DNA from 2 places in the Silanimonas algicola genome. Region 1 is predicted to be linked to the other one. Evidence: predicted binding sites of a transcription regulator. Region 1 holds the regulator's gene; the other holds the start of a gene.
The links. Region 1 encodes FliA, which starts transcription of late flagellar genes. Its sites were predicted from a motif close to TAAAGTTTNNCNNNCNNNGGCCGATAA; they were not measured.

Region 1 (14,230 bases):
CTACGGTTGCGAGGACGCGCTGGCCCGCGAGGTCGCCGCCAAGATCCCGGCCGAGGCCGACCCGGCCCGCGCCCGCGGGCTGATGCTGGGACAGCTGGCCCACCTGCTGCCGGTGGCGCACTTCGACCCCCTGCGCACGCCCGGCGTGGTGGCCCTCGTCGGCCCGACCGGTGCCGGCAAGACCACGACGCTGGCCAAGTTGGCCGCCCGCTATGCCGCCGAGCACGGCCCCCGCGACGTCGCCCTGATCACCACCGACACCCAGCGCCCCGGGGGGCGCGAGCAGCTGCACGCCTACGGCCGCCAGTTCGGCCTCACCGTGGTCGAAGCCGGCAGCGAGGAGGCCCTGCACGAGGCCCTGCATCGCCTGCGCGACTACCCCCTCGTCCTGGTCGACACCGCCGGTCACGGCCAGCGCGACCGGGCGATGGTCGGGCAGCTGAACTGGTTGCGTCATGCCGGCAAGGTGCGGACGATGCTGGTCATGCCCGCCAACGCCCACAGCGCCGACCTGGATGAAGTCATCCGCCGCTTCGGGTTCGTCGCGCCCGAGGCCGCCATCCTCACCAAGCTCGACGAGACCGGCCGCCTCGGCGCCGCGCTCTCGGTGCTGGTGCGCCACCAGCTGCCTTTGGCCTACACCACCGACGGGCAGCACGTGCCCGACGACCTCGCCACCGCGGAAGCCAGCCGCCTCGTGCTGAAGCTGGAGGAACTGCGCCGCGCCGGCGACCGCCCGGCGGAGGACGCCGATGCCGCCTGAGGCCGCGCCGGCCCCGGTCCGCGTCCTCGCCGTCGCCAGCGGCAAGGGCGGCGTGGGCAAGACCAACGTCTCGGTGAACCTCGCCACCGCGCTGGCCGCGATGGGGGAGAACGTCATGCTGCTCGACGCCGACTTCGGCCTCGCCAACGTCGACGTGCTGCTCGGCCTCACGCCCAAGCAGACCCTGGCGGACGTCGTCGCCGGCCGCGCCACGCTGGCCGAGGTGATCCTGCCGGGGCCGCGCGGGCTGAAGATCGTGCCCTCGTCCTCGGGCAAGCGGCACATGGCGGAAATGACGCCGCAGCAGCATGCCGGGATCGTGCAGGCGGTCTCCACCTTCGACGGCCCGCTCGACACCCTCATCGTCGACACCGCCGCCGGCATCAATGACGCCGTGCTGACCTTCTGCCAGGCCGCCCAGGAGGTGCTGGTGGTGGTCTGCGACGAGCCTGCCTCCATCACCGACGCCTACGCGCTGGTGAAGGTGCTGTGCCGCGAGCGCGCCATCCAGCGCGTGCATGTCATCGCCAACATGGTGCGCAGCCCCGTCGAGGGCCGCGCCCTCTACGACAAGCTGGCCCGCGTGGTGGAGAAGTTCCTGCCCGAAGCCTCGCTGGCCTACCTCGGCGCCATCCCGCAGGACGACGCCCTGCGCCGGGCCGTGCAGAAGCAGAAGCCCGTGGTCGAGGCCTTTCCGTCGGCCCAGGCCTCGGCCGCCTTCCGCGAACTCGCCACCCGCATCCACCGATGGTCGCGGGCCACCACGCCGCGAGGACATATCGAGTTCTTCGTCGAGCGTATGCTGGAGGCCGGAGGTGCCCGCGCATGATCGCTCCCGCCGCCCAGTACCGAGCCGTGCAGCGCAGCGCCTCCGTCGAGGTGGTCGAGCGGCATGCCGACCTGGTGCGGCGCATCGCCCACCACCTGGCCGCGCGCCTGCCCGCCAGCGTCGAGGTCGATGACCTCGTGCAGGCCGGCATGCTCGGCCTGATCGAGGCGGCCCGGAACTTCGACAGCGACCAGGGCGCCAGCTTCGAGACCTACGCCTCCATCCGCATCCGCGGGGCGATGATCGACGAGATCCGCAAGGGCGACTGGACGCCGCGTTCGGTGCACCGCCGCACCCGCCAGGCCGCCGAAGCCACCCGGCAGATCGAACAGGCCACCGGACGGGCCGCCACCGGCGCCGAGATCGCCCAGGCCCTTGGCCTCGCGCCCGAGGAGTACGCCCGCCTGCTCGAGGACGCGGTCTCCGGCCAGGTGCTGAGCCTCGACTCCCATATCGACGACCACGGCGAGCCCAACGTCGCCGCCGGGGCCGCCTATTCCCCGGAGCGCCGGCTGCAGGCCGCTGAATTCCGCCAAGCCCTCGCCGAGGCGATCGGCCAGTTGCCCGATCGCGAGCAGCTGGTGCTGTCCCTCTATTACGAGCAGGAGATGAACCTCCGCGAGGTCGGTGCCGTGCTCGGCGTCTCGGAATCGCGGGTCTGCCAGATCCACGGCCAGGCCATGCTGCGCCTGCGCAGCCGTTTAGGAGCGTTCGGTTCTGCCGATAACGACACGGAGGACGTCGGCTAGCCCGGACTACACTCGCCCGGCCGCCGGCTGGGCGACCCCTGCGAAGGGGCGACCCACCGCACCGACTCCGTACTTTTCCTTCCGAGGCACCGCTGTGAACAAGAACATGCGCATCCTGGTCGTGGACGACTTCTCGACGATGCGACGCATCGTCAAGAACCTGCTCGCCGACCTGGGCTTCACCAACACCGCCGAAGCCGAGGACGGCGGCGCGGCGTTCACCCAGCTCAAGCAAGGCGGGTTCGACTTCGTCGTCACCGACTGGAACATGCCCGGCGTCACCGGCATCGAGCTGCTGAAGATGATCCGCGCCGACGAGAAGCTGAAGACGCTGCCCGTGCTGATGGTCACCGCCGAATCGAAGCGCGAGCAGATCATCGAGGCCGCGCAGGCCGGGGTGAACGGCTACATCATCAAGCCCTTTACCGCGGCCACGCTGAAGGAGAAGCTCGACAAGATCTTCGAACGCCTGGGCAGCGCCGCATGACCGACCCGGCGCGCAACGCGGAAATCACCGCCCACCTGCGCGCCGCGCTGGCCGCGATCAGCCACGCCGACGAGGCCAGCCTTAAGGCGGAACTGGGCGCCATCGTCCAGTGGCAGGAGCAGCCCCTGATGCAGGGGCTGGCCAAGCTGAGCCAGAGCCTTGGCGAAGCGCTCGGCGAACTCCCCGCGGTCGACGCCGCGGTGGGCGAACTGCCCGACGCCTGCGCCCGCCTCGACCACGTAGTGGCGATGACCGAGCAGGCCACCAACCGCACCCTCGACCTCGTCGAGGATTCGCAGAAGCTGATGGAGAAGCTGCTGGTCCCGAGCGCCGACCACGAGGCCCTGCTGCGCGAGCTGCGCAGCAACCTGTCCGAGATGGCGCTGGCGCAGAGCTACCAGGACCTCACCGGGCAGATCATCAAGAAGGTCGCGGGCATCGTCCGCGGCGTGCACGACCAGCTCACCGCGATGGGCCTGCCGCCCACCGGCCCCGGGGCCCGCCGCAAGGACGAGGACCCGCTCGCCGGTGCTGGCCCGGCAATTGCAGGGGTGGACAAGCCGGCGACGTCGCAGAGCGACGCCGACGATCTGCTGTCCGACCTCGGCCTCTAGGGGAGTGCTTCCATGTCCGCTGTTTCGCCCGACATTGCCGCCGATTTCCTCGTCGAAGCCGGCGAGATCCTCGAGCGCCTCGGCGAACAGCTGGTGCAGCTCGAGCAGGCCGCCGACGACAAGGGCCTGCTGAACGCCGTCTTCCGCGGCTTCCACACCATCAAGGGCGGCGCCGGCTTCCTCGGCCTGGTGCCGATGGTCGAGCTTTGCCACGCGCTCGAGGACGCCTTCGACAAGGCTCGCGAAGGCAAGATCCTGCTCGACGACGACGCCTTCGATTACGCCCAGCGCTGCCACGACACGCTGTCGGTGCAGATGGCGGCGCTCGGCGCCGGCCAGCCGCTCGAGCCCGCCGACCCGGACCTGATCGCGGCCATCAAGGCCTGGGCGTCCGGCCAAGCCACGACGAAGCCGGCGAAGACCGCCGCGCCGAAGGCCGTCGCCAAGCCCAGTGCCAAGGCCGCCGGCCCGGCCAAGACGGGCGGCGACACCGAACAGACCGTCCGCGTCGACACCAAGCGGCTGGACGCCATCGTCAACCTCACCGGCGAGCTGGTGCTCGCGCGCAACCGCCTCAAGGTGCTGCGCGACAAGCTCAAGGACGAGGACCTGCACCGCGCCGTCACCGCGCTCGACCATGCCACCGCGCGTCTGCAGGGCTCGGTGATGCGCACCCGCATGCAGCCGGTCAGCCGCGTGTTCCAGCGCTTCCCGAAGATGGCCCGGGACGTCGCGCGCCAGCTCGACAAGCAGGTGGAACTCACCCTCGAGGGGGCCGAGACCGAACTCGACCGCAACCTCGTCGAGGCGCTGGCCGACCCGCTGGTGCACCTCGTCCGCAACGCCATCGACCACGGCATCGAGCGGCCGTCCGTCCGCGAGGCCGCCGGCAAGAACCCGATGGGCCAGGTGTTCCTCTCCGCGCGCCAGGAGGGCGACGCCGTCGCCATCGAGATCCGCGACGACGGCGGCGGCATGGACCCGGAGAAACTCCGCGCCAAGGCCGTCGAGAAGGGCCTCCTCACGCCCGAAGCGGCTGCCCGCCTCGGCGCCGAGGAGTGCTTCCAGCTCATCTTCATGCCCGGCTTCTCCACCAAGGTGGAGGTCACCGACATCTCCGGCCGCGGCGTCGGCATGGACGTGGTGCAGAGCAAGATCCGCGAGCTCTCCGGCCAGATCCAGATCCAGTCCGAGCTCGGCCAGGGCTCGCGCTTCACCATCAAGGTGCCGCTGACGCTGGCCATCCTGCCGACGCTGCTGGTGCGCGTCGCCGACACCTCGTACGCCCTGCCGCTGGGCCGCGTCGTCGAGGTGCTGCCGATGCCGCAGCGCAAGCCCGACTACGTCGACGGCCAGCCCGTGCTCGACCTGCGCTCCACGACCCTGCCGCTGGTCTGGCTGCGCGCCTGGCTGCGCGTTCCGCCCTGCGAGAACGGCGAAGTCATCGTCGTCCTGCAAACGGGCGACTTCCGCTACGGCCTCGTCGTCGACCAGGTGCGCGGCCGCGAGGAAGTCGTCATCAAGGCCTTGCCGAAGCGCGTTCGCGGCCTGCCGGGCTACGCCGGCGCCACCCTGATCGGCGACGGTTCGCTGGCGCTCATCCTCGACGTCGATGGCATCCAGCGCAGCGTCAGCAGCGGCAACAGCCGGCTCAAGCGGGCCTGACCGATGGACATCCTGAGCCTCGCCGGCCTCGTCCTGGCGCTGGTCGCCATCGTCGGCGGCAGCGTCGCCAAGGGCGCGGGGCTGTCGGCGCTGTGGAATTTCGCGGCCTTCCTGATCGTCATCGTCGGCACGCTCGGCGCGGTGCTGCTGCAGAGCGGCCTGCCCACCTTCAAGCGCGCCATGGCGATCGCACGCTGGATCGTCCAGCCACCGCCGGACAATCGCAGGAAGCTGATCGCCCAGATCGTCGATTGGGCCGGCACGGCGCGCAAGCAGGGCCTGCTGGGCCTCGAGGCGCAGGTCGCCCGCCAGCCGGACAAGTACATCGCGAAGGGGTTGCAGATGCTCGTCGATGGCGTTGAGCCGGAGACCATCCGGCACATGCTCGAGATCGAGATCGCCGCCGAGGAGCACGCCGACATGCAGGCCGCGAAAGTGTTCGAAGCCGCCGGTGTCTACGCGCCGACGCTGGGCATCGTCGGTGCCGTGCTCGGCCTGATGGCGGTGATGAAGAACCTCGCCGATCCGTCCAAGCTCGGCGCCGGCATCGCCGCCGCGTTCACCGCCACCATCTATGGCATCGCCTCGGCGAACTGCCTGTTCCTGCCGGCGGCGAACAAACTGAAGTCGATCATCCGCCGCCGTGCCGGCGACCGTGAGCTGGTGCTGGAGGGCCTCGTCTCGATCGCCCACGGCGAGAACCCGCGCAACATCGAGGCCCGCCTCGGCGGCTTCCTGCACTGAGCCCGCGGCGCATGGCACGCCACCGGCACCATGAGGAGCACGTCAATCACGAGGCCTGGGCCATCCCCTACGGCGACCTGATCACGCTGTTGCTCGCCTTCTTCGTCGTGATGTACGCGATCTCGACGCTCAACGAGGGCAAGTACCGGGTGATGTCCGATTCGCTCAACGCCGCTTTCGATGGCGTGCCGCGCAGCATCGCCCCGATCCAGATCGGCCAGCCCACCGAAGCGTCGAGCATCGCGCCGCCGCAGCCCTTCGAGAACGACCCCGGCTCGCCCAGCGTGGTGAACCTCAGCGAGCGCGTCCGCGCCGACGCCGTGATCACCCCGATCGAGCTGCTCCAGCTCGAGCAGCAGCAGGCGCAGGCCGATGCGCAGCTGGACGCCATCCAGCGGCAGGTCGAGCGCGCGCTGGGCCCGATGATCATGTCGGACCAGGTTACCGTCACCCGCGAGGGCCTCTGGCTGGAAGTGAACATCCGCAGCGACGTGCTGTTCGCCAGCGGCTCGGCGGCGCTGTCGGCGCCCGCGCGCCAGGCCATCGACCAGCTGGCCACCGTGCTGCGCGAGCTCCCGAACGAACTCCGCGTGGAGGGCCATACCGATGACCAGCCCATCGCCAGCGCCCTGTACCCGTCCAATTGGGAGCTGTCCGGTGCGCGCGCGGCCAGCGTCATCCGCCTGCTCGAGGGTCGCGGTGTCGATCCGCGGCGGATGGCGGCGATCGGTTTCGGCGAGAAGCGGCCGATCGCCGACAACCGCACGGCGGCCGGGCGCTCGACCAACCGGCGCGTGATGCTGGTGATCCTCGCCACCTCGCCGCGCAACCAGCCCGCCCTCGACGCCCGGCCGCGGGATCAAGTTTCGCCGCCGCCGGCCGTTGAAGCCGGTGCGGTCACGCCGACCGAGGCCGCGCGTCCGCCGGCCCCGGTGTCGGTGCCGCAGGCGCTTTCCGAGGATGTTCCCTGATGCAGGTGTGGGCGATCGCCAACCAGAAAGGCGGCGTGGGCAAGACCACGACGACGTTGCTGCTCGGACGGCTGCTGGCCGCCCGCGGGCAGCGCGTGCTGCTGGCCGACCTCGACCCGCATGCCTCGCTGACACGCGCCTTCGGCATCCCCACGGACCCGCCACCCCCCGGCACGCTCGATCTCTTCGAGTCGCCGCCGAAGGCCGTCGCCGAGGTGTCGTGCGCCACGCCCATCGCGAAGCTGCGCCTGCTGCCCGCGCAGGCCGGCATGGCCACCCTGGAACGCCGCTCGGCCACCGCGCCGGGCCTCGGCCTCGCCCTCGGCCAGGGCCTCGCCGCGGCCGCACGCGACTACGACTACGCCTTGCTCGACTGTCCGCCCACGCTCGGCCTGCTGATGGTCAATGCGCTGGCGGCCGCCGACCAGCTGGTGGTGCCCACCCAGACCGAACCGCTCAGCGTGCACGGCATGGAGGGCATGCTGAAGACCGCGACGATGATCGAGCGCTCGCGCAAGCGCCCGCTGCCGGCACGCATCCTGCCGACGCTGTTCGACCGCCGCACCCGCGCCTGCACCGAAACCCTGGACCTTCTCCGCGAGCAGCACCCCGATCGCACCTGGGTGCAGGCCGTGCCGTTGGACACCCGCCTTCGCAATGCGGCCGAGCTCACCCAGGCCGAGCTGTCGCACGAGGTCACGCAGAGCCGCGGCTACGACGCCTACCAGCGCGCCCTCGCCTGGTTGTTGCGCGAGACGCCCCAGCCGCAGGAGCCGCCGGCATGAGCGGCGGCCTCGTCGACGACTACCTGTCGCAGCTGCTGGGCGCCGCCGCCGCCGGAACGATGGCGGGCGACCCCGCGCCGCCGGCCTCGCCGCCATCGGCCGTCGCCCCGGCCGCGCCGCCGCCCGAGGCCGTGGCGCCAACGCCGCCGGCCGTCGAGGCGGCCCACCCCACTCCTGCCGTCGCCCCGGAGCCTGCCGTGACCGTGTCCACCCCGCCGCCGGCCAATCCCGACGAAATCACCGAAGACGAGTTCGAGGCCCTGCTCGACGCGCTGCACGGCAGCGCGCCGCCCGGTGCCGTCTCACCGGCTCCGCCGCCCATGACCGCGGCCGCGCCGGCGCCCACGGCGCCGGCCAAGCCCGATGAGATCACCGAGGACGAGTTCGAAGCCCTGCTCGATGCGCTGCACGGCGGCGCCCCGCCCGGGGCCGTCGCACCGGCGCCGCTGCCCACGACCGCGACGGCCGCGCCGGCGGCCGGTAGCGACGAGATCACCGAGGACGAGTTCGAAGCCCTGCTCGACGCCCTGCACGGCGGCAAGCCGCCCGGTGCCGTCGCCTCGGCTGCGAATATCGCCGTGGCGGCCGCCCGGGCCACGGCGGCCCCGTCGCCCGCCCAGGCGGCGGAGTCCGAGCCCGGCGATGCCGCCTCGGCCGACGACGGCGTCGACGACTGGCGGGGGCAGGAGCGCCGCGCCAGCCGCCGCAGTTCGCGCTGGCTGCGTTTGCGCGTCCACGGGCAGGACTACGGCGTGGAACTCCTCAAGGTGCAGGAGGTGCTTCTGCCGGTCGGGGTTCTCCCCATGCGCGACACCGATCCTGCCCTGCTTGGGGTCATGAACCTGCGCGGGGTGGTGGTGCCCGTCCTCGACCTCGGCGCCTGGCTCGGACTTGAAGAAGTGGAGGACTCCGCACAGACCCGCTATGTCGTGCTGGAGCAGAATGGCGACTGCCTCGCGTTGAAGGTCAGCGCCGTCCTCGACGTCCACGCCATCGCGGACGGCGAGGTCGAGCCGGCCGAGAACACGCTGGCCGCCCCGGGCAGCGCGATGCTGCGCGGTGTGACACGATTGAATTCACAACCTGTGATACTCCTCGACGCGGTGGGGCTGCTAGGCTGAACGCAGACTCGTCGCCCGCAGCGGCGAGGCGGGGGTGTTCCGTGGGCCGTCTTGGACGTCGAGGGGAAACATGCCGACCGTAGCGTTGGGTCCCGAATGGGGCATCGAAGCCAGCGAAGGCCTCAAGGCCGCGCTGTCCGCGCATCTCGACGCCGCCGACGAGGTGGTCCTCGCTGCGGGCGAAGCCGGGCGCGTCCACAGCGCCTCGATCCAGGTCCTCGCCGCTTTCGTCCGAACCCGTCGCGAGGCGGGCCGCGTGACGCGCATCGCGCCGTGTGCCGCCGCCGTGCGCGATGCCGCGGTTTCCCTCGGTCTGGCCGCCGAACTCGGCCTCGCCTGAACTCCATCGAATCAATGAGGACTGCCCCATGACTGCGCACATCCTGGTCGTCGACGACTCGGCTTCGATGCGACAAATGGTCGCCTTCACCCTGACGGGTGCGGGCTTCACCGTCACCGAGGCCGAAGACGGCGTCGTCGCGCTCAGCAAGGCGAAAGGGGCCAAGTTCAACGCGGTGGTGACCGACGTGAACATGCCGAACATGGATGGCATCACGCTCATCAAGCACCTGCGCGAGCTGCCGGACTACAAGTTCACGCCGATGCTGATGCTCACCACCGAGGCCGGCGCCGACAAGAAGGCGGAAGGCAAGGCGGCCGGCGCGACGGGCTGGCTGGTCAAGCCGTTCAACCCCGACCAGCTGGTCGCGACGGTCAAGAAAGTGCTCGGCTGACGGCGCCGCCGGCGGCCTGCCGGCGCGTCACCCAATGTTTCGCGGTTGGCACCCCGGGGTTCTTCGATGAGCAACGATCTCAAGCGATTCCACGCCACCTTCTTCGAGGAGAGCCGCGAAGGCCTCGAGATCATGGAGGCTGGCCTGCTCGACCTCGAGGGCGGCCGCGGCAGCGCCGACACCATCAACGCGGTGTTCCGCGCGGCGCACTCCATCAAGGGCGGTTCCGCGACCTTCGGCTTCACCAAGGTGGCCGAACTCACCCACGTGCTGGAGACGCTGCTCGACGAGCTGCGCGCCGGCAAGCGTCCACTGACCACCGACGCGATGGACGCCCTGTTGGCCTCGGTCGACGTGCTGCGTGGCCTGCTCAAGGCCGCGGAGCAGGGCGTTCCGCCCGCCGACGATGGCGCCGGCATCGTCGCCCAGCTCAATGCGGTCCTGACCGGCAAGGCGACGATCGCCGTCGGCGCGGGTGCCAAGCCGGCCGCGGCGGCCGCCAAGCCGAAGGCGCCGGACCGGTTCGTCATCGCCTTCGCGCCGAAGCCCTCGATGTACATGAGCGGCAACGACCCGCTCCGCATCATCCGCGAGCTCGCCGAACTCGGCGAGATGAAGGTCGAGTGCGACCTCTCCGGGCTGCCGGCCTTCGGCGACCTCGACCCCACCCAGAGCTACCTGAAGTGGACGCTGACCCTCCCGGGCTCGGCGTCCGAGGCGGTCATCCGCGACGCGTTCTCCTGGGTGGAGGACGAGTGCGATCTCTCGATCAACGGCGACGGCGCGGCCGCCACCGCGGTGCCGGCGGCTCCCGTCGAGCAGCCGCCCGCCGCCGCCGCGCCGGCCCCCGCGCCCGTCGAGGCGCCGGTCGCCGCCGCGATCCCGATCGCCGGCGGCCCCGCGCCCGCCGCGGCCGGCGGTGCGTCGAACGAGGACGCGTCGATCCGCGTGCAGGCCAGCAAGGTCGACATGCTGATCAACCTGGTGGGCGAGCTCGTCATCACCCAGGCGATGTTGAAGCAGGTGGGCACCGGCATCGAGGGCCCGCTCGCGGAGCGCCTGCTGGCCGGCCTCGAGACCCTCGAACGCAACACCCGCGACCTGCAGGAAGCGGTCATCAGCGTGCGCATGCTGCCGGTCGACGCGGTGTTCAAGCGCTTCCCGCGCCTCGTCCGCGACCTTGCGGGCCGTCTCGGCAAGCAGGTCACGCTCAAGACGTTCGGCGAGAGCACCGAGCTCGACAAGGGCCTGATCGAGAAGATCAGCGACCCGATGGTCCACCTCGTGCGCAACGCCATCGACCACGGCCTCGAGACCACCGAGGACCGCATCAAGGCGGGCAAGGACCCGGTCGGCACGATCACGCTGGCGGCGTCGCACCAGGGCGGCAACATCATCATCGAGGTCAGCGACGACGGCAAAGGCCTCAACCGCGATCGCATCCTCGCCAAGGCCCGCGAGAAGGGCATCCCGGTGCCCGACAACCCGAGCGATGCCGACGTCTGGAACCTCATCTTCGCCCCCGGCTTCTCCACCGCCGAGGCGGTCACCGACCTCTCCGGCCGCGGCGTCGGCATGGACGTGGTGCGGCGGAACATCCAGAGCCTCGGCGGCGAGACGGTGCTGGAGAGCGTCACCGGCAAAGGCACCAAGGTCACGATCAAGCTGCCGCTCACCCTCGCCATCCTCGACGGCATGACGGTCGGCGTCGGCGACGAGGTCTTCGTCCTGCCGCTCGGTTACGTCATCGAGTCGATGAAGCCCTCGGGCGAGAACGTCCGAACGGTCAATGCCGATGGGCGCGTGCTCAAGGTGCGTGGCGAGTACCTGCCGATGGTCCACCTCGGCAACCACTTCGGCATGGGTGGCGCGGAGCGGCCCGAGATCACGGTCATCGTCGAGGGCGACGGCCAGAAGCTCGCGATCGAGGTCGATGCGCTGATCGGCCAGCAGCAGGTCGTGGTGAAGAGCCTCGAGACGAACTACCGCCGCATCGACGGCATCTCCGGCGCCACGATCCTCGGCGACGGTCGTGTGGCCCTCATTCTCGACGTGCCGGGCCTGGTGCGCGGGCGGGCGAATGCGCCCAGCAAGGCGGCCTGACTCCGGCCGATTCCAACGTCCGCAGGGGAGCAGCAGATGCGTTCGATCGCGGCACGCACCACCCTCGCCATCGGTATCCTCGCGGTCCTCGCGTTCGGGCTGGCCGCCTGGCTGATCAACCAGCGCGCCTCGCAGGTGCAGGCCGAGTCGGCCAACCGCGAGCTGGAGGCCTTGGCCAACCGCGAGGCGGAGGCGGTATCCCGCTCCTTGGAGAACCGCATCGCGCAGGTGCGCGGATTGGCCGCCGCCGGCGAGGTCGAGGCCAGCCAGGCGCGCCCTTCCCGCGCCCGGCTCGATGAGCTGGTGGCGCGCAATCTCGAGAACGATCCCGACGCCCTCGGCTACTGGTACGAGATGGCGCCGGACGGCTTCGACCAGCGCGACGCGGACTTCGCCGACAACCCGGAGGCCGGGTTCGCCATTCCGGGCACCGGCCGCATCAGCCTCTACTACGCGCGCGGCAGCGACGGCACGGTCTCGCGCCAGCCGGTGCCCGAGGCCGATGTCCTGCAGGAGGGCTATTACACCCAGCCGCGCGACAGCGACGGCGAAGTGATGGTGGAGCCCTACATCTATCCCGTCGATGGCGTGGACGTGCTGATGGCCAGCCTCGCCATGCCGATGAAGCGCGACGGCGAGTTCATCGGCGTCGCCGGCGTCGACGTGGCGCTCGGCGCGGTGCAGGAGCGGCTCGCCGCGAACCGGCCCTACGGCTCGGGTGTGATCCGCCTGGTGTCCCAGGGCGGCAACCTGCTCGCCGGGCCCGAGACCGACCAGATCACGAAGCCCTTCGGCCACCCGCAACGCGACGCCATCCTTGCCGCCGCGGCCAAGGGCGAGATCTTCCGGACGCACCAGCCCGACGCGGCGGCGGGCGGTGATGCCGTGCAGGTCTTCGTCCCCTTCCGGGTCGGGCGCGACAAGGGTCCGCCGGCGATCCTCATGGTGTCGGCGCCGGAAGACGCCGTGATGGCGGGCGTGCGCGAGGTCCGCAATCGCGTCCTCGTGATCGGCCTCGTCAGCGCCCTGGCGCTGGCACTGCTGGCGCGCTTCATCCTGGTCCGCCTGGTCAAGCGCCCCTTGGCCCAGACGGTCATCGACGTGTCGGCGTTGGCCCAGGGCCGGCTCGACCACCCGATCGCCGGCAGCGGCGAGGACGAGGTGGGCCAGGTGGCGACCGCGCTGCGCAAGATGCAGCGTGACCTCGGTGCCCGCATCGAGGAGGAGCGCCGCGTCGCGGCGATCAACCTGCGGGTTCGCAGCGCCCTCGACGGGGCCGCGGCGGGCGTGATGATCGCCGACGCGCGCGGCGAGCTCGTCTACGCCAACCATGCCGCCACCCGCACCCTCGCGACCATGGCGGCGGCGATCCACGCGAGCGTGCCCGGGTTCGACGCGACGGCGCCGGTGGGGCAGTCGCTGTTCCGCGTCCATCCGCCGGCGGAACAGGTCGCGGCGGGCGGCGATGCGGCGGTGCACGTCGCCGCGCTGCGCTTCGGCGAGTTCCACGTGCAGTTGGCCCTCGCCCCGCTGCGCGACGACGAGGGGCGTTTCGCCGGCCTCGTCGCCAATTGGACCGATCGCACCGAGGAGGTGCGGACCGAGCTCGAAGTCAACGCCTTGGTCGGTGCGGCGTCGGAGGGTCGTCTCGACGGACGCGTCCAGCTCGCCGGCAAGCAGGGGTTCTTCCTGCAGCTGGGCACCGCGCTGAACCGCCTGCTCGACGCGACATCGACCGGCGTGAGCGAGGTCCAGGCGGTGCTGGCCGCCCTCGCGGCCGGCGACCTCACGGTCCGTTCCCAGGCCTCGCTGCAGGGCGTGTTCGCGGAGATGCGCGATGACGCCAATGCCACGGCCGACGCCCTCGAGGACGTCCTCGCGCAGATCAAGGTGGCGGTCGAGCAGATCCAGACGGCCTCGGCCGAGATCGCCTCCGGCAACCAGGACCTGTCGGTCCGCACCGAGCAGCAGGCGGCCAACCTCGAGGAAACCGCGGCCTCGGTGGAGGAGCTCACGGCGAGCGTGCGCGAGAATGCCGATTCCGCCCGCAGCGGTCGCGAAGTCGCGGCGCAGGCGGCCGACATCTCGGGCCGTGGCGCGAAGGAGATCGAACAGGTCGTGCAGTCGATGCAGGGCATCGCCGACGGTGCGCGCCAGATCGAGAGCATCATCACCACCATCGACGGCATCGCGTTCCAGACCAACATCCTCGCGCTCAACGCCGCCGTCGAGGCCGCGCGTGCCGGGGAACAGGGGCGCGGATTCGCGGTCGTGGCCTCGGAAGTCCGCGCGCTGGCGCAGCGCTCCGCCGCGTCGGCGCGCGAGATCAAGGCGTTGATCCAGCAGTCGAACCAGCGCGTCGGCGAAGGCTCCTCGGTGGTCAACGCCGCCGGCCGCACCATGCAGGACACCGAAGCGGCGATCCGCCGGGTCAACGGCCTGATGCAGCTGATCGCCGAAGCCTCGGTCGAGCAGGCCGCGGGCATCGGCCAGGTCAGCCAGACCATCACGCAGATGGATTCCGCGACGCAGCAGAATGCCGCGCTCGTCGAGGAGGCCACCGCTGCCGCCCGGTCGATGGCCGACCAGGCCGCCGCCCTGGCCGGACTCACCGCCCGCTTCACGCTGCGCGAGGAATCGGCCGCAGCGCACGGATCGTCGTCCC
Region 2 (14,230 bases), 120 kb from region 1:
GAACCGCCTATGCAGGCCGTATCGCCCTTCTCCACGTCGACGGCAACCACGCCTACGCGCACGCCAAGGCCGATGTCGTCGGCTGGTCACCGCTGGTGGTCGCGGGCGGATGGGTGGTTGTCGACGACTACGTCTGGCCCTACGGCGACGGCCCGCGGCGGGCGGGGGACGAGCTGCTCGCCGATTGGGCCGGGCGATATGACTGTGCGTTCGTCGCCGGCTCCGCGCTGTTCGTCAGGCGGTCCTCGGCGGAATGACCATGGGTATCGGCGCCTCCCCTCGGCACCAGCGCCGCCATGTCTGGCGCACGCCATCCTCGAAGCCCTCGATGGCGAGGCGCGGCGACCCGAGATCGGAGGCGAGGAATCTTTCCCGCAAGGTGTCCCGCAGGGCCATGAGTTCGGTCCGTCGAGACAGGTGGGCCCACCCACGACCCAGGGCGACGAACTGGTCCTGATTCTCTGCGACAAACGACCACAGGCCGAGGCGACCCATGATCGCGACGCCCGTGCGGCTTGGAAGCGTTTCGCCAGCAAGCGTAAGCGTGGGAACGCCCATCCAAAGCGCATGGCAGGTCGTCGTGCCTCCAGCGTACGGATAGGTGTCGAGCAGGAGGTCGACACGCGAATGGGCATCCAAGTATTGCTTCATGCCCGTTCTCGGCATGAATTCGATGCGGGACGGGTCGATTCCGATGCCGCCCAGGTGCTTGAGGACTCTTTCGACGTTGGGCGGGTCGATCGCACCGATCAGCAGGCGGCTTTCGGGGACTTCAGCCATCAGTCGACCCCAGAGATCGAGTGTCGCTGGCGTCACCTTGCTCATCCGGTTGAAGCTACCGAAGGTGAAGGCCGCTCCGCTGCCGGAGGGCAGCGGATGGACCGGAGGTGATTCGGCCTCCGGCATGAAGCTCGAGTTCGCCGGCACACGCAGCAGGCGTTCGGCGAACTGCTCATCCAGACGCCCTGGCGGGGCGTAGACGGTATCGAGCATGTAGTAATCCATTCGCGACAGGCCCGTCGTCGCGGGATACCCGGCCCAGCTGATCTGCACTGGCGAAGGCTTGAAGGCGAAGACCCCGAGACGATTGAACCCGGTATGGCCCGAGAGATCGACGAGCACGTCGATGCGGTCTTGGCGAATGCGATTGGCGGCGGTCTCGTCGCTCATCCCGATGATGTCGCACCAGCCGTCCGCCAGCGAGCGCAAGCGGGCCGTGACCTCATCGCTGGTGCGGTGATTGGAGTAGGCGAAGACTTCGAAGCGCGAGCGATCGAGGCTCTCCCAAAGGGGGATGAGGAAGCTTGCCATCGCATGCCGGCGAAGGTCGCCGGAAACGAAGCCGACGCGAAGCTTGCGATCGGGATCGCGATCGTTGTCCCAGAACACATGGGGTACGACCGACGCTTCCACCATCTCGCCGTACCGGCGGTGCAAGGCAAAGAGCTCGTCCGGGGTGATCTCGGCGATGTGGGAGCCGACGAACAGCGCGATGTCGAGTGCACCGAGATGCGACGCTCCCGCGTCGCGGAGTCGCCGGAACAAGGACGCGGCCTCTTCGTGACGGCCAAGCCCGAGATAGCAGACCGACAACGCCGCGATGCCGGTGGGGTTTTGGGGGTCTGCAGCGATCGCCTCCTCCAGCAGGCCCACGGCTTCATCGTAGTTCTCGCGGTCCCTGAGGTAGCCGCCCAGCGGCAGCGCCACCCGGTGGTCATTCGCGCCGAGGCGACGTGCTTCGCGCAACATCGTCTCCGCGTCGGGGTCATGACGTGCGTTGAGCAGCAGGCCGATATTGACGAGGGCGCGAACGTTGGAGGGCTGGGCGGCAAGTACTGCGCGATAGGCCGCTTCGGCCTCATCGAGCCGACCCAGCTCGTGAAGTGCCAAGGCGAGGTTCATCCGCACATCGGCACTTCCCGGGTCGAGATCACAGGCGATCCGCAGCGCCTCGAGGCTCGCCTCCTGCGAACCCGAGGCGGACTGGCTCGCGCCCAGCACCCGCCATCCGAACGCGCAAAGCGGATACCGACGAACCAAGTCCGTCGCCGTCGCCGAGGCCTCGTTGAATCGACGCTTCAGGAAGAGCTCGCGCAGGGCCATGACCTCGGCCATCGGCGCCTGGCTGGCGTTCTGGGGGCTCCGGCCACTGGCCTTCACGCGCCGGGCGAGCGCATCCAGGCGACGCTCGTGCAGGCGGGCCTCGAACCCGGCCAACCGCCCGGCAGGCAGGCCCGACTGCCCGGCGCGATGGAGCATCCGATGCACCGCTTCGTCCTGGCCGAGCTGGAACAGCGCTTCAATCTGGCTGATCCAGAACTCGGGCTCCCAAGGGCGCAGCGTGATCGCCCGCTTGAATCGGGGAAGTGCGGACCGCCAGTCGCCACGCTGGACCGCCAGCCACGCCAAGCCATGTTCCGCCTCCGGGGAATACGGATTCGCCTGCAAGGCGGCAAGGTAGGCGGCCTGCGCCTCGTCAAGTCGTCCGGCTTCGTGGGCCGCATTGGCCTTCGCCAATTCGGCCGAGGCGGCCTGGGTATCGGGCAATGCGGTGGAAGACATCGGCTCGGCCAGCATCATCGGTAGCGCTCAGGGTGCCAGAGCCGGGCCGTGCAAGCGGCATGCCGGACAGCAGCAGGCTCAGCTTCGCCGCTGCGCGGCCCGCCAACGCCGATGCAGGCGGAACACATGGCGCTCAAGCAGATCGGCCACGGCGGGCTCGAGCGGTTCGAACGCCCACCAGGAGCGCGCGCCCTCGCGGGCAACGCGACGAACGGGCAAGTGGGCGAGCAGGGGCAAGCCATCCCCCGGCTGCCAGGCCAGAGTCGCGGGCACGTCGGCGATCGCGGCGTCGGCCTCGGACGCCTCGATGCACAATCCGCGGGCACTGAGCCGCACCGCGCGCGCGGGCGGCGGTGCCAGCGCAGGCAGGGCCTGCGCCAGCAGTTGGAGGGTGAGGTCGAGCTTGGCCTCGAGTCGCCGGAGCGCCGGATCGGGGGGGTGTGCCGCTTCATCCGCCTCGCCACGACGCTCCTCCATCATCGCGAGGTCGCGGAGCAGGCGCTCCGCGGTCTCCACGCTGCCGGCAGGCGGCGCGCCCGGCGCGATGCGCACCCGCGCGGACAGTTCGCAGGCGACCGCGCCGTCGAACAGCAGGGCATCGGCGGCGGCCTCATCCACCGGCGTTGCCCAGATAGGCGCGCGCCGCCGCCCCACCCTTGCGGGTGGCCGACAGCTCGCGGGCGACGCCCGACTGCACCTCGATCAAGGCCTGCAGCAACTCGCGCTGCCCGGCGGCCAGCATTTCCATTTCGCTGGCCGCCAGGGGCGTCGGACCGGCACAGGCGGTACGGACCGCCTCGTCGTGCGCCACGAGCGCGGCTTCGGCGCGCGGGAGGTCGACGGCATTGAGGGCGTCGCGCGCGTCGCGCAGGGCCTGAAGCGCGGTCGCGTAGTCGCTCATCGGCTCAGGCCGGCTTGATCTGCTTCCATGCCGCGAAGACGTCGTCGAGCAGGCCCGCCACCTCGCCGAAGCCTTGCGCGTCATTGGCCGCGTTGGCCGCGACGATGCGTCGCGAGGCGTAGTCGTACAGCGCCTCGAGCCGAGCGGCGATGTCGCCGCCTTGACTGAAATCGAGGCACCCGGACAGCGAGTCGACGATGGCCCCGGCTTCCGAGGCGGCCTTCGCCTTGCGCGTCAGATCACCACTAACGATGCAGGCTTCGGCCATCCGCAGGCGCTGGATGGCGCCTTCGAGCATCAGGGCGATCAGCTGGTGCGGGTCGGCCTCGTGCACGCGGGTTTCGACGGCGGTGCTGCGGTAGGCGGCGGCGGGATTGCGGGTGCTCATGGGGATCAACCAGCGCCGGGGAGGCGCGCGAGTTCCTGGGTGAGAAAGGACGACGTGCTCTGCAGCTGCGCGACGAGGCCGTCGAGCGCGGTGAACTGCCGCCGGTAATTGTCCTCGATGCGCGCGATGCGCACGTCGAGTCGGTCACGGTCGCTCTGGAGTCCCTTCAGGCGATCGTTGAGTGCCTTCGTGCGGGCGTCGAGCAGGCCGGTGTTGGGCGCCACGGCACCCTCGAGGCGGGCCGAGAGCACGGCGCCGAGGCTGCCGGTGCGCTCCTTGTCGAACAGTCGCTCGACGGCCGCAGGGTCGGCGGCGAGCGCGGCATCGAACCTGCTGATGTCGATGCTGAGCGAGCCATCCTTGCTGCTACGCACGCCGAGGGCGCTGAGCTCGGCGAAAGCATCGCCGACCGCGCCACGCAGCTGCTGCTGCAGGCCACGGACGGCGGCATCACCGACCAGCGGGCCGCCGGTGCGGGTCTCGGCATTGAAGGCGCTGGCATTGCGCAGCTGGGTCAACGCCGCGTTGTAGCTGCCGACGAACGTCTGCAGCGCGGCGCGGACGTTGGCGTTGTCGGCGACGATGTCGAGGGTGAAGGTGCTGTTGTCCTGCGCCTTGGTCAGGTCGAGGGTGACGCCGGCGATCAGGTCGGTCAGGCGGTTGCTGTCGGCGGTACGCGTGACGCCATCGACCTTGACCACGGCATTCGCCGCCGGCGTGGTGACCGCAAGGCCGTTGGCGAACGTGGCGATCGCCCCGGTGGCGTTGATGGTGATGGCGCCGGCGGTGCCCGCCTTGGCGGCATTGAGCACCAGCACGCTGCCCGCATCGCCGTTGACCACGGTGGCCGACAAGCCCTTGCCGCCCGTCGCCGTGTTGATGGCGTCGCGCAGCTCGGTGATGGTGTTGGTGGCGCCGAGGGTGACGTTGTAGGTCTCGCCGTCGACGGTGAAACTCAGCGTGCCGGTGCCGAGGTTGGCGCCCGAGGCGACCGGACCGCTCTGGCGCTTCTGCGCCGTGGCCAGCGATTCGACCTCGATGCTGTAGCGACCGAGGGCCGCGGTGCCGGTGGCCGACGCGGTGAACCCCGCATCCGCCTGCACATTGGCCTTCCTACCGGCCACGCCATTGGTGCCGTCCAAGGCGTTGGCCGCGGTACGCAGGCTGGCCAAGGCCGTCCGGATCTGGTTGAACGCCGCGAGGTCGGATCGGGCGTCGGTTTCCCGGCGCGCGATGCGCTGCTCCTGCGGCGCGCGCTCGGCCGCCACCAGCTGGGAGACCAGCTGGTTGACGTTGATGCCGGACCCGATGCCGGGACTGGAAATCGAACCCATGGCGAACTCCTTGACTCTGCTGGATATCGGCCGCGACCCCGGGGGCTGAAGCTACGCCGCCGGGGCCAAGGCCGCCAGTGCGCGCCGGTTCAGCCCCGCAGCAGGGTGAGGACGTTCTGCGGGATCTGGTTCGCCTGGGCCAGCATCGCCGTGCCGGCCTGCTGCAGGATCTGCGTGCGGGTCAGCTCCGCCGTCTCGCGGGCGTAGTCTGCGTCGCGGATGCGGCTGCGGGACGCCGTCAGGTTCTCGGAATTCGTCGTCAGGTTGGCGATCACCGAGCTGAAGCGGTTCTGGATGGCACCGAGGTCGGCTCGCCCGCCGTTCACGGTCGTCAGCGACAGATCGACGATCGACAGCGCGCGGCCGGCGCCCACGACGGTGGAGATGTCCAGCGTGTCGAGGTAGGCCGGATTGCCGGCCGGCGCCGCCGTGTTCGCCGACGGCGGGGTTCCGAGGGTGATGCCTGACGTGGTGCTCGGCGTTCCGTAGGTCACCGCGTAGCCGGCGAAGGCACCGCTGGCATTGACGGACTGACGAACCGACGAGAACGTGATGTCGACGCCGTTGGCCGCGACCTCGGCATACAGGCCGGTCTCGCCGATGCGGGCATTGATCGCGGCGGCGATGCGACCGACCACGGTGCTAGCGGTGTCGCCGATCCGGATTTCGACGTCATCGATCGCCACCACATTGTTCAGGCTGTCGGTGACGGTGATGCCCGTGATGGTCGCGGCCGCATTCGCCGTTCCGCTCGCCACCGTGGTTCCGGTGAAGGTGTCGAACACCGCGCCGCCGAGGCTCTCGGCGCGGGTGTCGGCGGTCTCGGTGATGGCGATGGCCTGCCCGGCGTTGGCGCCGACCTGGAACAGCTGCGCCGTGAACGAGCCGTCCAGCAGCTTCGTGCCGTTGAACTCGGCCTGCTTGGCCACGCGGTCGACCTCGTCGATGAGCTGCTGCACTTCGGCGTTCAGCGCGTCGCGGTCGCTCTGGCTGTTGGTCGCGTTGGCCGACTGCACCGCCAACTCGCGGATGCGCTGGAGGTTGTTGCCGACCTCGCCGAGGGCGCCTTCGGCCACCTGGGCCAGCGAGATACCGTCGTTGGCGTTGCGGGCGGCCTGGTTCAGGCCACGGATCTGGGTGGTGAAGCGCTCGGAGATCGCCAGGCCGGCGGCGTCGTCGCGGGCGCTGTTGATGCGCAGGCCCGAGCTGAGGCGCTGGATGGTCGTCGCGAGCGACGCGCTGTTGGTCTGCAGATTCCGCTGGGCATTCAGCGAAATCGTGTTCGTATTGATGATGCTCATGACCGGGAATCCTCAATGGACGTTGGGAAGGGTCCGGCAGCCGGTGGGGACGGGTCGCGGAGGACGTACCCGTCCGCCCCCTGCCCTGACAACAGCGGCCACTGCTCGCCGAACAGACGGACCGATGACGGCGCCCGCCGGCCCGGCGGTGTTCCGTCGGGCCACCCCCCGTGTTGCAAGGCCCATGCCACAAGCGCGTCGCGAACGGAAAAGACGAAGGCCGGGTCGCCCCGGCCTTCGCTTTTTCCCGGTTCTGGCGGCGGTGCCCCCGCCCATTCCCGTTACCGCAGCAGCGAGAGCACGTTCTGCGGGATCTGGTTGGCCTGGGCCAGCATCGCCGTGCCGGCCTGCTGCAGGATCTGCGTGCGGGTCAGCTCGGCCGTTTCCTTCGCGTAGTCGGCGTCGCGGATCCGGCTGCGGGAGGCGGTCAGGTTCTCGGCACTCGTGTTCAGGTTCGCCACCACCGACTGGAAGCGGTTCTGCACCGCACCGAGGTCGGCGCGGGCACCGTTCACCGTCGTCAATGCGCGATCGATGATCGACAGGGCCTGGCCGGCGCCCACCACCGTCGAGATGTCCAGATCATCGAGGAAAGCAAGCGCCGCCCCGGAGGCGATGGTCGAGGTCCCGCCCGGGGAAGAGATACCCCCCGAGGAATAAGCCGCGCCGAGGTTCACCACGTAATCCGCCGGATCACCGTCACCATCACGTGACTCTCGAACCGACGTGAAGATCAGATCGTTATCCTCGGTGGACGCGAAAAGGCCGGTTTCACCGATCTTGGCATTGAAGGCGGCCGCGATTTTCGCGACGACGTCCCGGGCCATGTCACCCACGTCGACATCGACATCGTCGATGGCGACGACGTTACCGAGGGTGTCCGTCACGCTCAAGCCCGTGATCGTTCCTGCGCCCGTCGCGGCGACGAAGAAATCATCCACCGCATTCACCACCCGGTCGCTGGCGAAGACGGCACCGCCGAGGCTGGCGGCCTGGGCGTCGGCGGTCTTGCTGATGCTGATGGCCTGGCCGGCGTTGGCGCCGACCTGGAACAGCTGGCCCAGGAAGCTGCCGTCCAGCAGCTTGGTGCCGTTGAACTCCGCCTGCTTGGCCACGCGGTCGATTTCGTCGACCAGCTGGCTCACTTCGGCGTTCAGGGCGGTACGGTCCGATGACGAGTTGGTGGCGTTCGCCGACTGCACGGCCAGCTCGCGGATGCGCTGCAAGTTGGTGCCGACCTCGCCGAGGGCGCCTTCCGCCGTCTGCGCCAGCGACACGCCGTCATTGGCGTTGCGCACGGCCACGTTCAGGCCGCGGATCTGGGTGCTGAAGCGCTCCGAGATCGCCAGGCCGGCGGCGTCGTCGCGGGCGCTGTTGATGCGCAGGCCCGAGGACAGGCGCTGGATCGTCGTCGCCAGCGAGGCCGAGTTCGACTGCAGATTGCGCTGGGCGTTCAGCGAAATCGTGTTGGTGTTGATGATGCTCATGGCACTCCCTTGGGCGCCCGTCACCCGGGCACGTTCCTGATTCCAGGCAAACGAAAGGCGGGCCCAGGCTTGGGCCCGCCTCCGGGCATTGCGGATCAGGGCGTCGGCGCGAGGCCGGCGTCCGGATCGGTTACCGTTACCGCAGCAGGGACAGGACGTTCTGCGGGATCTGGTTGGCCTGGGCCAGCATCGCCGTGCCGGCCTGCTGCAGGATCTGCGTGCGGGTCAGCTCGGCCGTTTCCTTCGCGTAGTCCGCGTCGCGGATGCGGCTGCGGGATGCGGTCAGGTTCTCGGCGCTCGTGTTCAGGTTCGCCACCACCGACTGGAAGCGGTTCTGCACCGCACCGAGGTCGGCGCGGGCCGAGTTCACCGTGGTCAGCGACTTGTCGATGATCGCGAGGGCCTGGCCGGCACCCAACACCGTCGAGATATCGAGCGTGTCCAGGAAAGCCGGGCTGCCGGTAGCAGCCGTGGTGTTGGCCGTCGTGGGCGCTGTCGCGACCGTCGCGCCGGAACCAGACGAAGCGGTGCCGAGATTGACGACATAACCCTGGAAGTCGCCGTCACCGTCCACCGCTTCGCGCACCGAGGTCAGCGTCAAACCAACGCCGTCGGCTTCCGCGAACAGGCCCGTCTCGCCGATCTTGGCATTGATCGCCGCCGCGATCTTCGCGGTGATGGCCGCCGCGTCATCCGTTGCCGCAAACTCGACATCGTCAATATTGACGGTGTTGTTCAAACTATCCGTGACGGTGATGCCGGTAATGGTGCCGGCCGCGGCGATCGTACCGGACACCGCCGTAGCGATCGAGATGCTGTCGAAATTGGCACCGCCGAGGCTAGCTGCCTGAGCATCCGCCGTACTCTGGATGGCAATGGCCTGGCCGGCGTTGGCGCCGACCTGGAACAGCTGGCCCAGGAAGCTGCCGTCCAGCAGCTTGGTGCCGTTGAACTCCGCCTGCTTGGCCACGCGGTCGATTTCGTCGACCAGCTGGCTCACTTCGGCGTTCAGGGCCGTACGGTCCGATGACGAGTTGGTGGCATTGGCCGACTGCACCGCGAGTTCGCGGATGCGCTGCAGGTTCGTGCCGATCTCGCCGAGGGCGCCTTCCGCCGTCTGCGCCAGCGAAATGCCGTCGTTGGCGTTGCGCACGGCCACGTTCAGGCCGCGGATCTGGGTGCTGAAGCGCTCCGAGATCGCCAGGCCGGCGGCGTCGTCGCGGGCGCTGTTGATGCGCAGGCCCGAGGACAGGCGCTGGATCGTCGTCGCCAGCGAGGCCGAGTTCGACTGCAGATTGCGCTGGGCGTTCAGCGAAATCGTGTTGGTGTTGATGATGCTCATGGACTTGGTCTCCGGGTCGGATGGTGTGCCGGTCCAGCGCCGAGCTGTCCGGGGCCGCGGTGGGGGGCCGTGGCCCGGTACTCCCGCTGCTGTATGCAGTAACGGCGCTACCGGCCGGAGCTTTAGGCCCCGGAGACTGCGATTTGTGGATCAGCGCAAATAATTGAACAGGGAGAGGCTGGCCACGCGCTGGAAGCTGAGCTGGGCCGCGTCGAGGGCGGTGCTCTGCTGGGCGAGGCGGCTGGCGGCCTCGGCGATGTTCACGTCCCGCAGGTCGGAGAGCGTCGTCTTGAGGGTGACCGACGTGGCCTCGCGCAGCGCGCCGGCCTCGTCGATGCCCGCCAGGCGGGCACCGCCCGCGGCCCGCTTGTCGACGAAATGATCCTGCGCGGCCGAGACATTGGCCAAGGCCACGAAGATCGCGTTCTGCTGCCTCACCCGCTCGGTGACCGTCGTGGCCGGGGCTTCGAGGCTATCGGCCAGCGCGTCGAGGGTACCGAAGATGTCCTGGCGGCCGGAAGGGCCGACGGTGAACACGTCGCCGGTGGCCGGCTCGCCGTTGAGGCGGAGTTGCAGGCCTTCGAAGCTCAGGGTGTCGCCCGGGGCGTAGGTGCCGGTCTGGGGCGGCACCAGCGGCGCGCCACCGGCGTCCTGGATCTCGTAGGTGGTCGGCGAGGTGAAGGCCACGCGGTAGCCGGCGCTGCCATTCACGGCCCAGGCGGCGGCGTCGACCACGCCGAACGTGCCGAGCAGGCCGGTGCCGGTGTTGGTCGCCGCCGCGCTCACGGCCACCCGCCCGTCGCCGGTGGGGATGCGCATCCAGACCTCGCTGCCCGGCTCGGCATCGGCCAGGGCAAGCGCCGGCGCGACGTCGACGCGCCGCTGCACCTGGTCGCCCACGTAGCTCACCCCGGTGGTGGCATCGACGAAGGGGGGGCGGTCGTCCTGCGCCCCGCCGAAGAGGTATCGACCGGCCGCATCCGTGCCGTTGGCGATGCCGAGCAGGCCATCGCGGATCTGCCGGATCTCGCGGGCGATGGTCACCCGGTCGCTGGCCGAAAGCGGCGCGTTCGCCGCCTGGATGCTCAGCTCGCGGACGCGCTGCAACAGCTCGCCGGCTTCGGTGAGGTTGCTTTCCTGGAGGTTGAGGCGGTTGCCCAGCACGTTGGCGTTGAGCTCGAAGCGCTCGAGCTCCGCCAGCGACCGGTCGATCGCCGTCGCCGCACCGGCGGCGAGGGGGTCGTCGGCCGCGGTGTTCACCCGCCGGCCGCTGGCGATCTGGTTCTGGGTGGCGATCAGGTCGACCTGCCGGCGCAGCAGCTGGGCGACGTTGGCCTCGTAGAGCGAGTTACTGGAGATCCGGGTGGTCATGGCTGTGCTCCGTCAGCGCCGCACGGCCTGGAGGAAGGTCTGGAAGATGGTGTCCGCGATGCTGATCACCTGCGCCGCGGCCTGGTAGGCCTGCTGGAAGCGCAGCAGGTCGGCGGCCTCCTCGTCGAGGTTCACGCCCGAGAGCGACTCGCGCTGCTGCACCAGGGCCTCGTCGATGGCCTTCTGGCTGTCCAGCGAGAAGCTGCTCTCGCGCGCGGCCGAACCGATGCGCGTGGTCTGGGCGACGAGCGCGTCATTGAGCGAATTGGCGCCACCGCCAAGGACGCGGGCGTCGTCCAGCTGCGCCCAAGCGCGCATATTGGTGTTGTCGCTGGAGTTCGAGACGTTCGCACCCACCCGGAAGGTGTCGCCAGCCCGAGGCACGCCATCGAGGACGAGGCGCCAGCCGTTGGCATCGATGTTGGCGCCTGGCGTGTAGGCCTGGGCCGGGCCGCCGTTGAGGCTGAAGGTCGTGGGCGTCAGGAACTGGATCGTCGCCGGCGTGGTCAGCGCCGCATTGGCCGGGTCGAGCACCGCCAGCGAGACCACGCGGCCCTGCCCCAGGTTGGTCAGGTCGGCGCTGGGCCGGATGCGGCTGGCCGCGGCGATGCGGTTCGGGTCGTTGACCGCCACGGCGATGTCGCGCGCGGCGTTGCTCGTCGGTTCGATCAGGAAGCGGTCGTTTGCCGCGGCGGCGCCCGAGACCACCACCTCGATGCCGTTGACGACGAAGGGGCTGGCCACGGTGCCGAGGCCGGCCAAGGCCACGGGCGCCCCGGTGTCGCCGCGGCGCGCGCTCCAGTTCGCGCCGTCGAAACGGAACTCCAGCGGCACGCCGTCCAGCGCGCCGACATCGGCGATGTCGACGGCCAGCGTGGCCGTGCCGGTGTTGTTGCGGTTCGCCAGCGGGATGGGGGCGGCGAGGGCGAAGAAATCGGTGCCGACGTTGCCGTTCAGATCGAGGCCGGCGGCGCTCTGGCCATTGACGATCTCGGCCAGCGTCGCGGCGATGCGGCCGAGTTCGGCGCGCCCGGCGTCGACCAGCTCGGCGCGCGAGGACAGCGCGCCGCCCAGCTCGCCGGCGATGCTGCCGGCCCCCAGACGGACCGTCCCGGTCGTGGTCTCCAGCGCCAGCACGACGCGGTCGTTGCGGAAGTCGTCCTGCACGGTGATGAAGCGCGACGCGTTCGCGCCGACCACGATCGGCTGGCCGCCGGTGGTGAACACGTTGAGCGCGCCGTCCTCCTGCGGCAGCGTCGTGACGCCGGTCAGCGTCGCCACCTGCGACACCAGGCGGTCGCGCTGGTCGAGCAGGTCGGGCGAGGCGTTGGCGGGCCCGTTGCGGCTGATCTCGACGTTGAGTCGCGCGATTTCGCTGGCCAGCCGGTTCACTTCCTCGGCGCCGCCGGCCAGGCGTGCGTTGATCTCGCGGTCGATCTGGTCGAGGCCGCCCTGCAGCTGGTCGAAGCGGGCGACCAGGGCTTCGGCGCGACCGAGCAGCTCGGTGCGCGCGGCCTGCGAGGCCGGCTCGGCGGCCACGCCCTGCGCGGCATCGAAGAAGGCCGAGAACGGCTGCGCGAGGCCGGTGGTGGCGTCGGTGAACAGCTGGTCGATGCGCAACGCGAAGCCGTTGACCAGCTCGAGGCGGCCAATCTCGCCCTGGCTGTCGAGCAGGCGATTGGTGACCAGGGTGTCGGACAGGCGGGTGATCCCGGCGATCTGAACGCCGGCGCCGACATAGTTGTTGCGCAAGCCGTCGCCCGCCCGGTTGGACAACTCGACGCGCTGCCGCGTATAGCCCTCCACCGTCGCGTTGGCGATGTTGTGGCTGCTGGTGGCCAGCGCGCGCTGGAAGGCCAGCAGGGCGCTGGTGCCGTTGCCGAGGATGCTGGGCATCAGAAGGCTCCCATGCCGCTGGCGGCGAACACCAGGTGGCGGGCCGACGGGGCGGTCGGGCCGGTGGCGTCATCGATGTCGAGGCGGGCCAGGGCGCGGTTCAACGCCGGTCCGGTGGCGATGGCTTCGATCTTCCGGGCGTAGGCCGGGTCGGTGGCGTAGCCACCGCGCTGCAGGGCGGACGCGAAGCCGCGGATGTCGTCGCCGGCGTTCAGCGCGGCGGCGTAGCGTGGGCTGCGCTTCAACAGCGCGGCGTAGTCATTGAAGCTCTGCTCGACGCCGTCGTAGGCGCGGAAGGCCGCGCGTTCGGTGCGGAAGCCGCCGCCCACGAATTCCTGCGTGTCGGTGGCCACGCGATCGCCGCGCCAGCCGCCCGTGGCCTTGATGCCGAAATAGTTGTTCGCCGTCTGGCCGTTCGCCACGATGGTGCTGCGGCCCCAGCCGGTCTCGAGGGCGGTCTGCGCGACGATGGCGCGCGGGTCGACGCCGAGTTCGCGGCCGACCTTCTGCGCATGCGGCCAGACCTTGGCCACGAAGGCCTCGACGCGGGCGTTGGCCGGCCCGGCATCGGCGGCAGGTTTCGCAGCCGGAACGGACTCGGTCGCGGCCGCGGTGCGCAGGGCGGGCAGCATCCGCGGCACGTCGGCCGCGGCGATCCAGTTCGGCTTCGCGACCCCGTTCGCCGCCGCGAGCGCGGGCGTCGGCGCGGCGGCCTCCGTGGTCGTCGCCAAGGACGGCGCGGCCTCGCGCGACAGCACCTTCGCCGCCAGCGGGCGCACGTAGGTGTCCAGCGGCAGCATCGGGGCCGTGCCGGCCTTCGCCAGCGACAAGGGCAAGGCGCCCACCGCGGCGTCGGGCCTGCCGCCGCCCTGTCGGGTGAGCTGCCGGGCGATCATGTCGGACAGGCCCAGGCCCTTGCCCTGGGTCAGCGACTTCGCGATCTGTTCGTCGTAGAGCTCGCGGAACTGGCCGGCGGCGCCGGGGAACATCGTGTCGCCGAGCGCGGTTTCGCGCATCTGCTTGATCATCATCTGCGCGAACAGGCCTTCCATGTCGCGCGCGACCTTGTCGATCTGCGCCGCGTCCATCGGCTTGTCCGGCTGCAACGGCATCGGGCGGGCATCAACGCGCATGGCCGCGACCTCAGATGATCTCGAGTTCGGCGCGCAGCGCGCCGACCTGCTTGAGCGCCTCGAGGATCGCGATCACATCACCCGGCGCCGCGCCGACCTCGTTCACGGCGCGGACGATCTGGTCGAGCGAGGTGCCGCCCTTGAACAGGAACATGCGCGAGCCATCGACCGTGGCTTCGACCGTCGATTCCGGCGTCACCACGGTTTCGCCCTGGCTGAAAGGCGCCGGCTGGCTGACGTTGGCGGCTTCGGTGATCGTCACGGTGAGCGAGCCATGCGCCACGGCGGCCGGCATCACCTGCACGTTGCTGCCGATCACGACGGTACCGGTGCGGGCGTTCACCACCACCTTGGCGGCGACCTGGCCCGGATCGAGCGTCAGGTTCTCGACGCGGGCGAGGAAGGCCACGCGGGCGCCCGGATCGGTGGGGGTCTGCACCTGCACCGTCCCGGCATCGAGTGCGGTGGCCGAAGCCTCGCCAAAGGCCTTGTTCAGGGCATCGACCATCCGGCTG

Region 2: a site for FliA is predicted at 9,414-9,440, ahead of ACYVAK_RS11015 (flagellin). Genes of this name have one in related genera too.

The regions. Positions count from the first base shown of each region.
Region 1 covers NZ_BAAHAS010000003.1:60,362-74,591, reverse strand. Annotated here, with positions in the region: gene flhF (flagellar biosynthesis protein FlhF) at 1-763, shown strand, start outside; gene ACYVAK_RS10515 (MinD/ParA family protein) at 753-1,592, shown strand; gene ACYVAK_RS10510 (RNA polymerase sigma factor FliA) at 1,589-2,341, shown strand; gene cheY (chemotaxis response regulator CheY) at 2,436-2,828, shown strand; gene ACYVAK_RS10500 (protein phosphatase CheZ) at 2,825-3,442, shown strand; gene ACYVAK_RS10495 (chemotaxis protein CheA) at 3,455-5,107, shown strand; gene ACYVAK_RS10490 (flagellar motor protein) at 5,111-5,851, shown strand; gene motD (flagellar motor protein MotD) at 5,863-6,822, shown strand; gene ACYVAK_RS10480 (ParA family protein) at 6,822-7,607, shown strand; gene ACYVAK_RS10475 (chemotaxis protein CheW) at 7,604-8,728, shown strand; gene ACYVAK_RS10470 (STAS domain-containing protein) at 8,799-9,068, shown strand; gene ACYVAK_RS10465 (response regulator) at 9,097-9,462, shown strand; gene ACYVAK_RS10460 (chemotaxis protein CheA) at 9,529-11,565, shown strand; gene ACYVAK_RS10455 (methyl-accepting chemotaxis protein) at 11,602-14,230, shown strand, end outside.
Region 2 covers NZ_BAAHAS010000003.1:175,932-190,161, reverse strand. Annotated here, with positions in the region: gene ACYVAK_RS11055 (class I SAM-dependent methyltransferase) at 1-257, shown strand, start outside; gene ACYVAK_RS11050 (tetratricopeptide repeat protein) at 235-2,580, opposite strand; gene ACYVAK_RS11045 (PilZ domain-containing protein) at 2,641-3,180, opposite strand; gene ACYVAK_RS11040 (hypothetical protein) at 3,173-3,463, opposite strand; gene fliS (flagellar export chaperone FliS) at 3,468-3,851, opposite strand; gene fliD (flagellar filament capping protein FliD) at 3,857-5,185, opposite strand; gene ACYVAK_RS11025 (flagellin) at 5,275-6,486, opposite strand; gene ACYVAK_RS11020 (flagellin) at 6,768-7,973, opposite strand; gene ACYVAK_RS11015 (flagellin) at 8,110-9,315, opposite strand; gene flgL (flagellar hook-associated protein FlgL) at 9,466-10,686, opposite strand; gene flgK (flagellar hook-associated protein FlgK) at 10,699-12,582, opposite strand; gene flgJ (flagellar assembly peptidoglycan hydrolase FlgJ) at 12,582-13,715, opposite strand; gene ACYVAK_RS10995 (flagellar basal body P-ring protein FlgI) at 13,726-14,230, opposite strand, start outside.